3 regions of the Pseudarthrobacter sp. NCCP-2145 genome follow, and region 3 is predicted to be linked to each of the others. Evidence: predicted binding sites of a transcription regulator. Region 3 holds the regulator's gene; each other region holds the start of a gene.

Region 1 (4,543 bases), on a different contig from region 3:
GCTTCTCAAGCCGGGCGGTATCGTCCGCTTTGACCTCGGCGAAGTTGAAGCCCGCCGGTTCGCTGACCTTGGGCAGCGTGGCGAGTTCCATGGGATAACGACGGCGGGAGGCAGCACTGCCGCCCTCTGCGGCTTCCGCGCTGCCTGCCAGCCATTTGGCGCTCTGTTCCTCCAGCCAGATGAGCGAGCGCATGGCGTCCACGGCTGTGCGGTCCACATCCGACTGGCGGAAGACGTCGTTGAAGACCTCCAGGGAGACCGGGCCGGAGTAGCCGGCCCGGACCACGTGGCCCATGAACTTGGCCAGTTCGAACTGCCCCTCGCCCGGGAACACGCGGTAGTGGCGGCTCCAGGACAGCACATCCATGGTGAGTTTCGGGGCGTCCGCAACCTGGACGAAGAAGATCTTCTCCGGGTCAAGCTTTTCTATTGGTGCGGTGTCCCAGTCGCGGGACAGGATGTGAAAAGAGTCCAGGCAGGTTCCCAGGTTGGGGTGGTCCACCATCTCCACCAGGCGGTAGGCGTGCTCGTAGTCGTTCACGTGCTTGCCCCAGGCCAGGGCCTCGTAGGCCACCTTGATGCCGTGGTCGCCGGCAAGTCCGGCCAGCTGGGCGAGCTGTTCGGCGCGGACGGCGTCGTCGTCGATCGTGGCCGTGGCAACGTTGGAGCAGACCAGGATGGTGTCCATGCCCAGGCGGGACATCAGGTTGAACTTCGCTTCCGCCCGCCGGAGGTTCGCCTTCAGCAGGTCCGGGGCCACGCCGTCGAAATCCCGGAATGGCTGGTAGAGGTCTAGCCCCAGGCCAAGGTCTGCTGCCATGGACCGGACGTCCCCGGGGCTCAGCGGCGAGGTGACCAGGTCCTGTTCAAAGATTTCGATGCCGTCGAACCCTGCGATGGCACAGGCCTGCATCTTCTCCTTCAGGGTGCCGGAGAGGCAGACGGTGGCGATTCCGGTGCGCATCAGGCAGCCACCTCTTCTGCGGCCACGAGCTCCAGGAAGTGCGAGCGCATGCGGTCCGGATCGGGTTCCAGGCCCGTGAAGATGCGGAAGGCATCTGCGGCCTGGCCCACTGCCATCCGGCCGCCGTCCAGGACCTCGCAGCCCTTGGCGCGGGCGCCCCGGACGAGCTCGGTGTCGATGGGGCGGTAGACAATGTCCGCCACCCAGTGCCGGGACTCCAGCAGCTCCAGGTCCAGCGGAACGCCGGGGTGGGCGGCCATCCCCACGGGGGTGCAGTGCACCAGGCCGTCGGCCAGCGGCATCAGCTGCGGCAGCTCCGCCGTCGTGCGCGCCACAACGGTGCTGTCCGGGAAGAAGCCGGCCAGTTCGGCTGCCCGGGCGGCGCTGCGGGCGGCGTCCATGTCCACGAGGTCCAGGTGGCGGACCCCGGCGGTGAGGAGGGCGTAGGCCACGGCGGAACCTGCCCCGCCGGCGCCCAGCTGGACCACCCGGTCCAGCCTGGCGCCGGGAAGTCCTGAGGAGAGGGCTGCGGCAAAGCCGGAAAAGTCTGTGTTGTGGCCTATGAACCGGCCGCCGTCGATCACCACGGTATTGACCGCACCGAGCCGCACGGCGTCCGGCGTCACCTCGTCCAGGTGCTGCAGGACCAGCTGCTTGCAGGGGTGCGTGATGTTCAGGCCGTTGAAGCCGAGGTTCCTGGCACTGCGCAGCAGCTCTCCCACGGAGTCGCCGGGAAGGCCGAGTTCCACGAGGTCGATGGGCCGGTAGAGGTAGCGCAGGCCCTGGACATCCCCTTCGCGCTCGTGCATGGGCGGGGTGAGTGACGGCATCACACCATCGCCGACCAGTCCCACCAGGTAGGACTCAGTTCGATTACTCATCCGTGCAGCTCCTTTGGTACGGCACCGGGCAGGAGCAGTGCGCCAGGCGGGTGCTGCTGCTGCGGTGTTGAAAGTTACGGTACATCATTTGTTCTATCAGCGCACTCTTGTTCCACATACGAACAAATAGCCGAGTCAGCGTTGCGGCAGGCGGGCCGCAAGCTCGGCGGCCGCCTCACGCAGCAGCGGGACGCACGCCGCCAGTTCCTCCAGGCCCATGCGGAAGACGGGGACCGCCGTTGCCAGGGAAGCGAAGGCGTGGCCCTGGGAGTTGAGAAGCGGAACGGCGACGGCACGCATGCCCATCTCGTTTTCCTCGTCCATCACGGCATATCCTTGGCGCCGGACCTTATCGATTTCCGCGCGGAAGGCGTCCCGCTCCGTGATGGACTTTTCCGTGAGCTGCTCCAGCGGGAGATCCTCCAGCAGCCGTTCGCGGTCGGCGTCCTCCGCAAAGGCAACCAGCACTTTTCCGACGGCGGTAGTGGAGAGGGAGCCCAAGTGGCCGGGGTCGCTGGTCACCCGGAACATCTGCGGACCGTCCACCTTGTTGACCGTGAGGTGGTGGTGGCCGTCGCGGACGCTGAGGATGGTGGCCTCGCCCGTCTGTTCGGTGACCCGGCGGAGGACCGGCATGGCCGTGCCGGCGAAGCCGTGATGGTTGGAGACCCGCTGGCCCAGCTGGAAGATCCGCAGGCCCAGGTGGTAGCGGCGGCCGTCCGGTTCGTAGTCCACGAAGCCGTCGCGGGTCAGGGACCCCAGCAGGCGGTAGGTGGTACTGAAGGGCAGCTCGGCCCGTCGGGAGATCTCTGCGGCACTGGCCCCGCGCGGCTCATCGCCCAGAAGGACCAGGAGGCCCAGGGCCTTCCCCACCATGTCCGTGCGGTCCGCTTTGGCCGCCTTGGCCTCAGGAGGGGTGTCAGCAGTTACGTCGTTGTCCGCTGTGGCTTGGTTCACACTCATGGATCGATGCTCCCACATAGTGAGAGTTATTTCTAGATAGTGATTATTTTCTTGACAGGTGACCGCACTCACAGTCACTATTGCTGTATCGCACAAGTAGCTCCCACCATGTGGCTACTGCCCGGGTTATCCCGCACCAATGCCGAGCCGCGCCTCCACCTGAAGGCAGCGCCGGCCGCGAGCCCCCCTGATCCATCCGCGACAAAGTCGTCACATCTAAGGAACTCCATGAGCCAGACACTCTCGTCCGCCGAGCCAGGCATTGCCGCCCCGGCCGGGACGCCGAAGAAGGCAGCCCTCGCCAGCTTCCTGGGCAGCGCCGTCGAATATTACGATTTCTTCATTTTCGGATCCGCAGCAGCCCTGATCTTCCCCACGGTCTTCTTCCCCAATGCTGACGCGAACGCGGCCATCATGTCCTTCGCCACGTTCGGTTTCGCCTATGTGGCGCGCCCCGTGGGCGCCGTGATCCTGGGGCACTTCGGTGACAGGGTGGGCCGGCAGAAGGTCCTGATGTTCACCCTCCTCCTGATGGGTGCCTCCACCTTCCTCATTGGCTGCCTGCCGGACTTCAACACGGTTGGCTGGTGGGCTCCCGCCCTGCTGGTGCTGGCCCGGCTCTGCCAGGGCCTGTCCGCCGCCGGGGAACAGGCCGGAGCCTCCTCCATGACCCTTGAGCACGCCCCGGACAACCGGCGCTCCTTCTTCACCTCCTGGACCCTCACGGGCACCCAGGGCGGCCAGATCCTCGCAGCCCTGGTCTTCATCCCCGTCCTGGCCCTCCCGGACGAGATCAAGTACGGCATTGGCTGGCGCATCCCGTTCTGGCTGAGCGCCGTGGTGGTTGTTGTTGCCTTCTTCATCCGGCGCACCCTGCACGAGCCGCCGGCCTTCGAGGAAGCCCAGAAGACCGCCCAAATTTCCAAGCTCCCGGTTGCCGACCTGCTCAAGGCCCACTGGCGCGACGTCCTCCGTGTGATCTGCTGCGCCTTCATCGCCGCCGTCTCCACCGTGTTCGGCACCCTCGCCATCAGCTATGCCAAGACCGTGGCGGGCGTCGACGGCACCACCACGCTCTGGCTCGTGGTCGGCGCCAACTTCGTGGCCCTGGGCACCCAGCCGCTCTTCGGCATGCTGGCTGACAGGATCGGCCGCAAGCCCGTCTTCATATACGGGGCTGTGGCCAGCGCCATCCTGACGCCCGTCTTCCTGCTCAGCCTGGAATCCGGCAGCGTGCCGCTGATGTTCCTGGCCGCCATCGGCTTCTTCTCCTGCGGCTACGCAGCCTCCAACGCCGTCTGGCCGTCCTTCTACGCCGAGATGTTCAGCACCAAGGTCCGCTTCTCCGGCCTGGCCATCGGCACCCAGCTGGGCTTCCTGATGGCAGGGTTCGCACCTGCAATCGTGGCGGCCATGGGCGGGATCAGGCCCGGCGGCTGGGTCCAGATCAGCATCTTCACCGCCGTGATCTGCGGCATCGCGGCCATCTCCGCCCTGACTGCCAAGGAGTCCTACAAGACCCCCACCACGCAGCTCGGCCTCAAGTAGAACCCCGCCCGGCTGGAAGTACCGTCCAGCCCGGTTTTGGAACCGGAAAGCCCGCCATTCCCCCCATATGGCGGGCTTTTCCCCGTTGAAAAATGGGCTGTTCCGGCGCCGCCCGGGGCAGCAGGCACGACGTCGGGTGGCCGGGGACGCCGGCGGCCTCCCCAAAACCTAGGGCCGGCCGGCCTCC
Region 2 (4,543 bases), on a different contig from region 3:
TATCGCCGGCAGTCAGGCCCTCAAGGGAGCCCTTGCCGAACTCCTCCGGGTGCTTGGAGACTTTCCTGGCGTTGTCCCACGCGATGATGCCTGCGATGTCGCCGCCCACGGCCGGGACAAGGCCGACGACGGATCCGGTCACCGCACCGATTCCCATTGGCTTGAGCAGCCGCTGCATCAGTTTCCGTCCCGGCATCCACTGGCCCAGCTGGGTGACGGGCTTGACCTGGTGCAGGTGCCTGCGCCTGGTGAGAATCTGGTTGAGGACTTCCGCCACGCCGAAGAACCCGATGATGACCGGGATGAAGGGCACGCCGCCGTTCAGTTCCAGGACATTGAGGGTGAAGCGGGCGTCACCGGTGATGGGATCACGGCCCACGGTGGCCAGCAGGAGACCGAAGGCTCCGGCGGCAAGGCCCTTGAGGATCCGTCCCGAGGAGACACCCACCATCATGGTCAGGCCAAAAACCACCAGCGCGAACATTTCCGGCGGCCCGAACTGGCGGGCGAATTCCGAAAGGGGCACCGCGGCGACCGCCAGGATGAGGATGCCAAAAAGCATGCCGAAGGCCGAGCCGAAGGCGGACGTCGTCAGGGCCAGGCCCGCCTGTCCCTTCAGGGCAAGCGGATAGCCGTCAAAGGTTGTGGAAATGGAGGCAGGGGTGCCCGGGGTGTTGATGAGGATGGCCGGCACCCGGTCCCCGAACTGGGCGGCCACGTAGATGGTCAGCAGCACGGCGAGGCCCTGGATGGGTTCCAGCGTCAGAGTGAAACCGCTGGCCAGAGCCACGGCCATGGTGGCAGTCACACCCGGGAAGGCACCCACGAGCATGCCCACCAGGATGCCCAGGCCTATGTAGAGAAGGGTATCCACCTGGAGGACGGTCATGATGCCGTCCGTGACGGGCGAGGCAGCGATCTGGATCATAGGTTCACCCGCAATGCGACGACAAAAAGGAAATGGAGGACGGCCGTAACGATGGCCGGGAACACGAGCAGCGGCCTCCAGCCCCGGCCGCCGTAGAGGGCCGTCAGCGCGACGCTCGTTGCGAACGTAATCAACCAGAACTGGAGGACGTTCCATAGCAGGAGGTAGCCCACCAGGATCACGGCCGTCAGCAGCATCCGGCCGATGCCCCAGCCGCTGAGCGGATCAGGGAGGTTTGCCCGGCTGACCCCGCGCAGCACGTTGACCACCACCTGCAGGACGCCGAGGACGATAAGGCTCCATGCGAGCATGGTGGGCCAGAAGGGAGGCCCGAGTTCCACCCGGACCCCCGAACGGATGCCCTGGGCGAGCACCAGGATGAGAACGCCGAGGCCTATGGTGACGGCGGCCGGAACCAGTTCCCTGAGCCGGTGCGCGCGGTCCGTGACCAGCACCTCGGACGCCGGGTGGATATGGGCTTCGGCGTGGTCCTGCTCAGGGTCTGTTGGGTTGAGGCCTGCCGGCGGCCCTGTTGCTGTGTGATCGTTCATTGCGGTTCCTCAGTAGGGGCCGGCCAGCGGAAGGCCGGCCGGCCCGTCTGCCTCGAAGTGTGTGCCCTGCGCTACTTGCCCTGCGCGAGCTTGATCCACGGTCCGTAACGGTCGGCTTCCTCGTCAAGGAAAGCCTTCATCTCCTCCGCGTCCTTGAAGGTAGGCACGAGGTTGGACCCTTCGATGACCTTCTTGTATTCCGGGTCCTCAACAGCCTTGCCCATGGCGGTGGAGAGCTTGCTGACCACTTCCTCGGGTGTACCTGCCGGAGCCATGATTCCCACCCATGAAGCGTTCTGCAGGTCGATTCCTTCTTCCTTGGCGGTGGGGACATCCGGGTTCTTTGGATCCCGTTCCTCGGTCAGCATGGCCAGGTAACGGAGCTTGCCTGCGTCCACCTGGTTCTTCTGCGTGCCGATCGCATCGATCGAGAAATCGACGTCACCGGCCGCCGCAGCAGCAACTGCCGGGGCTGAGCCGTCAAACGGGACAGATGTGAGTTCGATTCCGGCCAGTTCCTGGAGGCCCTGGGCGGGGGAATCCCAGACCGAGCCGACGCCCGGGCTGGAGTAGGTGACCTTGCCGGGGTTGGCTTTGGCGTCCGCGACGAGGTCCTTGAGCGACTTGTAGGGGCTGTCCACCGGGACAGCGATGGCACCGGGTCCGGCCAGGCCCTGGCCAATCGGCGCGTAGTTGGACGGGTCGATGTCGTAATCCTGGAACTGCAGGGTGGCCACCTCTACGCCCATCATCGAGAGGTTGTATCCATCCGGCTTTTGGTCCTTCAGCCAGTTGTAGGCCACCGATCCGTTGGCTCCCGGCTTGTTTTCGACGATGACTTCGACGCCCAGCTCTTTTTCCAGCAGCGGTGCGATGGTACGGGCCGTCAGGTCCCCCGAGCCGCCTGCGGCCCACGGAACGGTCAGCCGGATGTCCTGTGCAGGGAAGTCGGCTTCCGAACTGCTGTTGCTGCCCGAGGCGCAGCCGGTCAGCGCAAGCAACCCCGCCGTGCCCACTGCGAGTGATTTTAGAAGGGTTTTCACTACGGTTTTCTCCTTTGATACCCGTACTCCGACAAGGCTGCCGGCTGTCTTCTCCGACAGTGCGCCTCGCCTGGGACTTTGTGCGCATTACGAACATGTGTGCATAAAACGTACAGTAGTTGTAATCTAGTTCACATCGAGGCCCGGAACAAGGCCGCGGCCGAAATTGTGACCGGCAATCCGACCCAAGGACGCTTCGCACTGGCGGGGCCGGAAGGTGGACAGAATGAGTACTCCGGCGGAGTCGTACCTGGTGGGGTTGATCGGCGAAGGAACCACGCACTCCCTGACCCCCGCCCTCCACGAGCGGGAAGCCGACCATCACGGGCTGCGGTACATCTACCGGACCGTCGACCTGACCGTCCTGGCACGTCCGGCGGACGACGCGGGCACCCTGCTCTCGGCCGGACGCGACCTGGGCTTCAATGCTTTTAACATCACCGTTCCAGCCAAACAGGTTGTCCTTAGGTACCTTGATGTTCTTTCGGACGATGCGGCGCGGCTGGAAGCGGTCAACACCGTCCTTATCCGTGATGGCAAGTTCATCGGCCACAACACCGATTACTCCGGATTTGGCTCCGCCCTCGAGGAAGGCCTCCCCGGAGCATCCCTTGGACATGTTGTGCAGCTGGGCGCGGGCGGCGCCGGGGCCGCTACGGCCTATGCGCTCCTGGCGGCAGGAGCGCAGCACCTGTGCGTCCTGGACCTGGATCCCGCCCGGTCCCGGGAGCGGGCCGAGGCCCTCGCGCGGATCTTTCCGGACAGGAACATCGAGTGGCGGCCGATCGGCGAGATAGGGGATCTGATGTCCGAGGCTGACGGCCTGGTGCATGCCACTCCCGTGGGCATGCACGCCCACCCGGGCATGCCCCTGGACGGGGACCTGCTCCAGTCCCGGCACTGGGTGGCCGATATCGTCTACCGTCCGATCGAAACCGAACTGGTCAAGGCCGCCGGCGCCAAAGGGTGCCGTGTGCTGGACGGCGGCCACATGGCCGTGGGCCAGGCGGTGGACGCCTTCCGCCTCATCACGGGCGTGGAACCGGACCGCGCACGCATGAGGCAGCATTTCCTGTCCTTGCTCCGGCAGGGGAGCTAGGCGCGGGCGGCGTCCACCCCCTTGGGGCGGCTAACCCCGGGCGCTGAGATCGGCGGAGATGAGTTTCGCCGTCGCAATGATCTCCTGTGCCACCGAGGCCAGGAAGGCGTCAGGGTCCGGCTTGGCGGCCACGGACTGGGCCTGCAGGGACACGTTGACGGCTGCCACTACCCGGGACCTGTCGTACACAGGGGCCGCCACGGACATCAGGCCCAGCTCCAGCTCCTGGTCCAGCAGGCACCAGCCCTGCGCCCGGACCGTCTCAAGGACTGGCAGAAGGTCCTTGGCGGTGCCCAGGGCGCGCGGGGTCAGCGGCTTGATCTCGGCCGTGGCCAGGTAGGCCTTCAGGTCCGCCGGAGGCAGCCCGGCGAGCAGCACGCGGCCCATTGACGTTGCGTACGCCGGGAAGCGGGTGCCCACGGTAATGCCCACGTTCATGATCCGGCGGGTGGTCACCCGGGCGATGTAGGCGATGTCCGTCCCGTCGAGCACCGCCGCAGAGGTGGACTCCCCCAGCTTCAGGGACAGTTCCTCAAGGTGCGGCTGCGCCATCTGCGGCAGCGACAGCCCGGACAGGTACGCGTAGCCCAGCTGGAGCACCTTGGCCGTCAGCGCGAAGGTTTTGCCGTCCGTCCGCACGTAGCCCAGCTCCACCAGGGTGTGCAGGAACCGCCGGGCAGTGGCGCGCGTCAGACCGGTGCGGGCTGCCACCTCCGTCAGGGTCATCATCGGGTGGTCCGTATCGAATGCACGGATGACGGCGAGCCCGCGGGCCAGGGACTGGACGTACTGGTCACTGGCCTGCGGGGCACCCGCTGATGCTGCGTCGGTCATGGTTACCAATCCTAGGGCCGCCTCAGGCCGCGGCGGCCGCCTTGAGCGGAACCGGCACCAGTTCCTGGAGTTCCTCCAAAGTGCAGCC
Region 3 (4,543 bases):
GTGCCGGTGCCGTCCAGGTTGATTTCCACGAGCACGGACGACTCACTGGTGGCACGTTCCATGCGCGCAGTGCGGGCCGCAGCCACGTTCGATCCGGTGGTACTCATGCGTTGGGTCCTTTTGGGCAGAAGGGGCGGTTCAGGGCGTCCAGCGCCGCTGCTTCCAGTCTAGGCGGGAAGCGTGGCCTGGCTTGCAAGGATGCTTTCCAGGGAGGTGAGGAAGGCTGTGGTTTCGGTCTCAGTTCCGGCCGTGACGCGGAGATGGCCCGGGATCCCGACGTCCCGGATCAGCACCCCGGCCTCCAGCAGTTCCTGCCAGACCCGGTGCGGGTTCTCAAGTCCGCCGAAAAAGACGTAGTTGGAGTCGGACGCCGCCGGCTTGAGGCCCATGCGCGTCAGCTCCGACACGATGCGGTCCCGCTGCTTTTTGATGTCTTCCACATCCGCCATCAGCGCCTCGCGGTGCCGGAGGGCGGCCAGCGCGGTGGCCTGCGTGATGGCGGAGAGGTGGTACGGCAGCCGGACCAGGCGCAGCGCATCGGCGACTTCGGGTGCTGCAGCCATGTAGCCCAGGCGTGCCCCCGCCAGCGCGAAGGCCTTGCTCATGGTCCTGGACACGATCAACCGCTCCCGGCCGGGCAGCAACGTCAGCGCGCTGGGCGTCCCGTCGTGGGCGAACTCATGGTAGGCCTCATCCACAATGACGATGGTCTGGCTTGCTTCACCGGCCTCGTAGACGGCCTCCACGACGTCCAGCCCCAGCCCCGTCCCCGTGGGGTTGTTGGGGGAACAGAGGAAGACGATGTTGGGCTGCAGTTCCTTGACCTGCCGCGCTGCGGATTCAGCGCTGAGGCCGTAGCCTTCGGCGCGCTCACCGACGATGTATTCGGTGTCCGTTCCACTGGCCAGCAGCGGGTACATGGAGTACGTGGGCGGAAAGCCGAGCGCTGTGCGTCCGGGGCCGCCGAAGGCCTGGAGGATTTGCTGGAGCACCTCGTTGGAGCCGTTCGCGGCCCAGAGGTTGGTCTCGTCCAATCCGTGGCCGAGGTATTCCGCCAGCGCTTTCCGCAGTTCCGTGAACTCGCGGTCCGGGTAGCGGTTGAGCCCGGCGGCGGCCTCGGACACCGCCGCGCTGATGGCGGCCCGCACGTCCGCCGGAACACCATGGGTGTTCTCGTTGACGTTGAGAAGGATTGGGACGTCCAGCTGCGGCGCACCGTAAGGGGTAAGCCCGCGGAGGTTGCTGCGGAGGGGAAGCCGGTTCAGGCGTTCTAGCTGGTCATTCACCTGAACAGTTTAGTGCCCGTGCCGGGTGCCGGAAAATGTGACGGCATCCTGTTCGCCCTCGGCATGTGCCGGATCAGCCGGCGGGGACGAACAGCTGCTGCCCGGGGAAGACCGCACCTGCGGACAGGTTGTTCAGCTGCACGATGTCCGCCACAACATCGCGTGCGTCGCGCTCCGGCGCAACGGTGGCCGCGATGCCCCACAGTGACTGGCCGGGCTGGACCGTCACGGTGACCGCGGACGTTGTCTCAAGGTCCGCAGCAGAGTCGGAGGCTTTCGCCGGGGAGTTGAAGAAGCCTGCCAGTGAGAGCAGCAGGGCGGCCAGGAGCACCAGGGGAATCCCGATCAGCACGATGCGGCCGCGGCGGGTCAACCGCAGGGGCGGAAGGGCTGCCGGCCGTTCCGGCTGCCGCTCTTCAGGCCGGGAGAGAAGTTGCCGCACTGAGAGCAGCTGTGGACGTGAACCCCGCGAAACAGATGTAGCTGACATGAACTGAGCCCTCCTGGACCATACTGTGCTGCCCGGATGTTCTGCTCCGCGCCCCTCTGGGGGCTTCCCGGTGCCATCTTCGAATGGCCGGGGTTCGCAGTAGAACATATATTCGAACTTTGCTTTCTCTGTTTTAGCACCTACCAACGAACATTGTCGAGACTCGCTAGAACAAATGTTTGAAAAAGCAGTGTGGCTGGCCTAGTTTTGAACGAAAGAACAACCACCCGGACAGTCGATCAGCAGGGTCTGACATTATGGGGCGGGATCCTCCAGGGCCTGGCCGTGGAGGGGCCGGCGGACACCGAAAGGCATTGGCGAATATGGCAGCAGCAGCCGCCGGGGGCAGGGCAACCGCGCAACCGAAGAGGACCGCCAAGGGCCTGACGCCACGGCAGAAAAAAATCCTCGAAACCATCCAGCGCTCCGTCAATGAGAACGGTTACCCCCCGTCCATGCGGGAGATCGGTGACACGGTGGGGCTGGCCAGCCTTTCAAGTGTCACGCACCAGCTGGCCCAGCTGGAGAAACTCGGCTACCTCCGCCGTGACCCGAAGCGTCCGCGCGCCATGGAAGTCCTCATGCCCCTGACCCTGGACGGCGGTGCGGCCAAGCCAAGCAGCCAGCCATCAGCCGGACTTCCAGCCGGCGGTGCCACCGTCACGGAGCTGCCTACGGCCCTGGACACCGCGATGGTCCCGCTCGTTGGCCGCATCGCTGCTGGTGGTCCCATCCTTGCCGACCAGCAGGTGGAGGACGTTATGCCGCTCCCCCGGCAGCTGGTGGGCCAGGGCGAACTGTTCATGCTCAAGGTGGCCGGCGATTCGATGGTGGACGCAGCCATCTGTGATGGCGACTGGGTGGTGGTCCGCCGCCAGGCGGACGCGGCCAACGGGGACATCGTCGCTGCCCTCCTTGATGACGAGGCCACTGTGAAGACGTTCCGGCAGCGTGACGGCCACACCTGGCTGCTCCCCCAGAACACCCAGTACGAGCCCATCCTCGGGGACCACGCCACCATCATGGGCAAGGTCGTGTCTGTGCTCCGCTCGCTGTAGCCGCCCGCTCCTGGCCCCAGGCAGGGCCAGCCCACAACACAGTCAGTCCGAGGCACATTCGGCCGTGCGCTGCGCTGGCCGGATCCACCTAGGGCAGATCCGGCCCTGCGCAGTGCCGGCTTCCCGGAGCCCCGGCATGTGAAGGGACGTCAGGCGTTCTCCCCGGCCAGCCTCTCCAGTGCGGCGATTGCCGTCTTCCGGTCCGTTGTGGACCAGAACGGCGGCAGCGCTCCCCGGAGGAACCCGGCGTAGCGCTCGGTGGCGAGCCTGGAGTCAAGTACTGCCACCACCCCCTTGTCCCCGGTAGAGCGGATCAAGCGGCCTGCGCCCTGGGCGAGCCGGATGGCGGCATGGGTGGCCGAGACCGACATGAAGCCGTTTCCGCCGGCCTGCGCCACGGCGCGGGAGCGCGCCGTCATGAGGGGATCGTCCGGCCGCGGAAAGGGAATCCGGTCTATCACCACAAGCCGGCATGAACCGCCCGGAACATCCACGCCCTGCCACAGGGACATGGTTCCGAAAAGGCAGGTGTCTGGCTCGTCGGCAAACTGCTTCACCAGTGCGGTCATGGTGGAGTCGCCCTGGCAGAGAACCGTCATGTCCAGCTTTGGGCGCAGGGCCTCGGCGGCTTCCTCTGCGGCTCGCCGGGAAGAAAACAGGCACAGTGCGCCGCCGCCGGAAGCGCGGATCAGGGACTCGAGCTCGTCCAGCGCCTCCGGGGATGCGCCCCTGCCGGGCTTCGGCAGGTGCCCGGCCACATAGAGGATGCCCTGTTTGGGGTAGTCGAACGGCGAGCCCACGTCCACGCCCTTCCAGCGGGGAGCACCCTCACCCACCAGGCCCAGTCCGCCGGCGGCGGGTTCAAATGCTGAACCGATGGCCAGCGTGGCGGAGGTCAGCACAACGGTGTGTCCGGCGAACAGGCCTTCCCGCAGCCTCCCGGCCACCGAGAGGGGCGCAATGTTGATCAACGCCGGCGCTGTGTCATCCGGCGGGGAGAACCCCTGTGCGGGGTCAAAGGAGCTGGCGCGGGAAAACCACACGACTTCGCGGTTCTCCCGGGCTGCGAGGAGCCGTTCGCAAAGTTCCAGGATGAGCATCAGGCGGGACCGCGCAAGCTGCCGGCCGCCGTCGGGCGTTGTATTGCTGTCACCCTTCGAATCCGAGAGGGCGGCCCGGCAGGCGTCGCGCAACTGGTCCACGCAATCCAGCTGTTCGTCATTCAGTCCGTTGGGCAGCAGTCCGTTCGGTACGCCGGCAAGGGCGAGCTCCAGGTTGGCGGCCGCGGCGTTGAGGGCGTCAACGGTGATGGCGGTGTGCTTGCGGGCACCGGCGGCCGCGGCGTGCACCATGGCCACCGAGAGCTGGCCGGACACTGCACCGGTAACCCTGTCCTGGAGTTCGTGCGCCTCGTCCACCACCACCACGTCATACTCGGGCAGGACCGCCAGCCCCTCAAAGGCGCTGACTGCAAGCATGGCGTGGTTCGTGACCACAACGTCGGCCTCGGCAGCGTCCTGGCGGGCAAGTTCGCTGAAGCACTCTGCTGCCATGGGGCACTTTTGGGCGCCCAGGCATTCCATGGACGTCACGGATACCTGGCGCCAAGCCCGGTCCGTGACACCCGGCAGGAGCTCGTCCCGGTCACCCGTGGCGGTCTTCTCCGCCCACTCCCGCAGCCGCACCACTTCCTTGCCGAGCTGGGACGA

The links. The regulator LexA, encoded in region 3, represses DNA repair genes until DNA is damaged. The targets are predictions, from matches to a motif close to TCGAACANNTGTTCGA.
Region 1: a site for LexA is predicted at 1,926-1,941, ahead of NFU08_RS15020 (shikimate dehydrogenase). Genes of this name have one in related genera too.
Region 2: a site for LexA is predicted at 2,612-2,627, ahead of NFU08_RS14965 (shikimate dehydrogenase). Genes of this name have one in related genera too.

What each region holds. Positions count from the first base shown of each region.
Region 1 is NZ_BRCG01000017.1:62,700-67,242, forward strand. Features, by position in the region: gene NFU08_RS15015 (bifunctional sugar phosphate isomerase/epimerase/4-hydroxyphenylpyruvate dioxygenase family protein) at 1-964, opposite strand, end outside; gene NFU08_RS15020 (shikimate dehydrogenase) at 964-1,845, opposite strand; gene NFU08_RS15025 (IclR family transcriptional regulator) at 1,981-2,808, opposite strand; gene NFU08_RS15030 (MFS transporter) at 3,037-4,356, shown strand; gene NFU08_RS15035 (ATP-dependent DNA ligase) at 4,525-4,543, opposite strand, start outside.
Region 2 is NZ_BRCG01000017.1:50,358-54,900, forward strand. Features, by position in the region: gene NFU08_RS14950 (tripartite tricarboxylate transporter permease) at 1-928, opposite strand, end outside; gene NFU08_RS14955 (tripartite tricarboxylate transporter TctB family protein) at 925-1,479, opposite strand; gene NFU08_RS14960 (tripartite tricarboxylate transporter substrate binding protein) at 1,551-2,522, opposite strand; gene NFU08_RS14965 (shikimate dehydrogenase) at 2,749-3,621, shown strand; gene NFU08_RS14970 (IclR family transcriptional regulator C-terminal domain-containing protein) at 3,652-4,455, opposite strand; gene NFU08_RS14975 (3-oxoacid CoA-transferase subunit B) at 4,478-4,543, opposite strand, start outside.
Region 3 is NZ_BRCG01000021.1:35,112-39,654, forward strand. Features, by position in the region: gene hisB (imidazoleglycerol-phosphate dehydratase HisB) at 1-107, opposite strand, end outside; gene NFU08_RS16665 (histidinol-phosphate transaminase) at 168-1,286, opposite strand; gene NFU08_RS16670 (LysM peptidoglycan-binding domain-containing protein) at 1,360-1,776, opposite strand; gene lexA (transcriptional repressor LexA) at 2,100-2,834, shown strand; gene NFU08_RS16680 (ATP-dependent DNA helicase) at 2,984-4,543, opposite strand, start outside.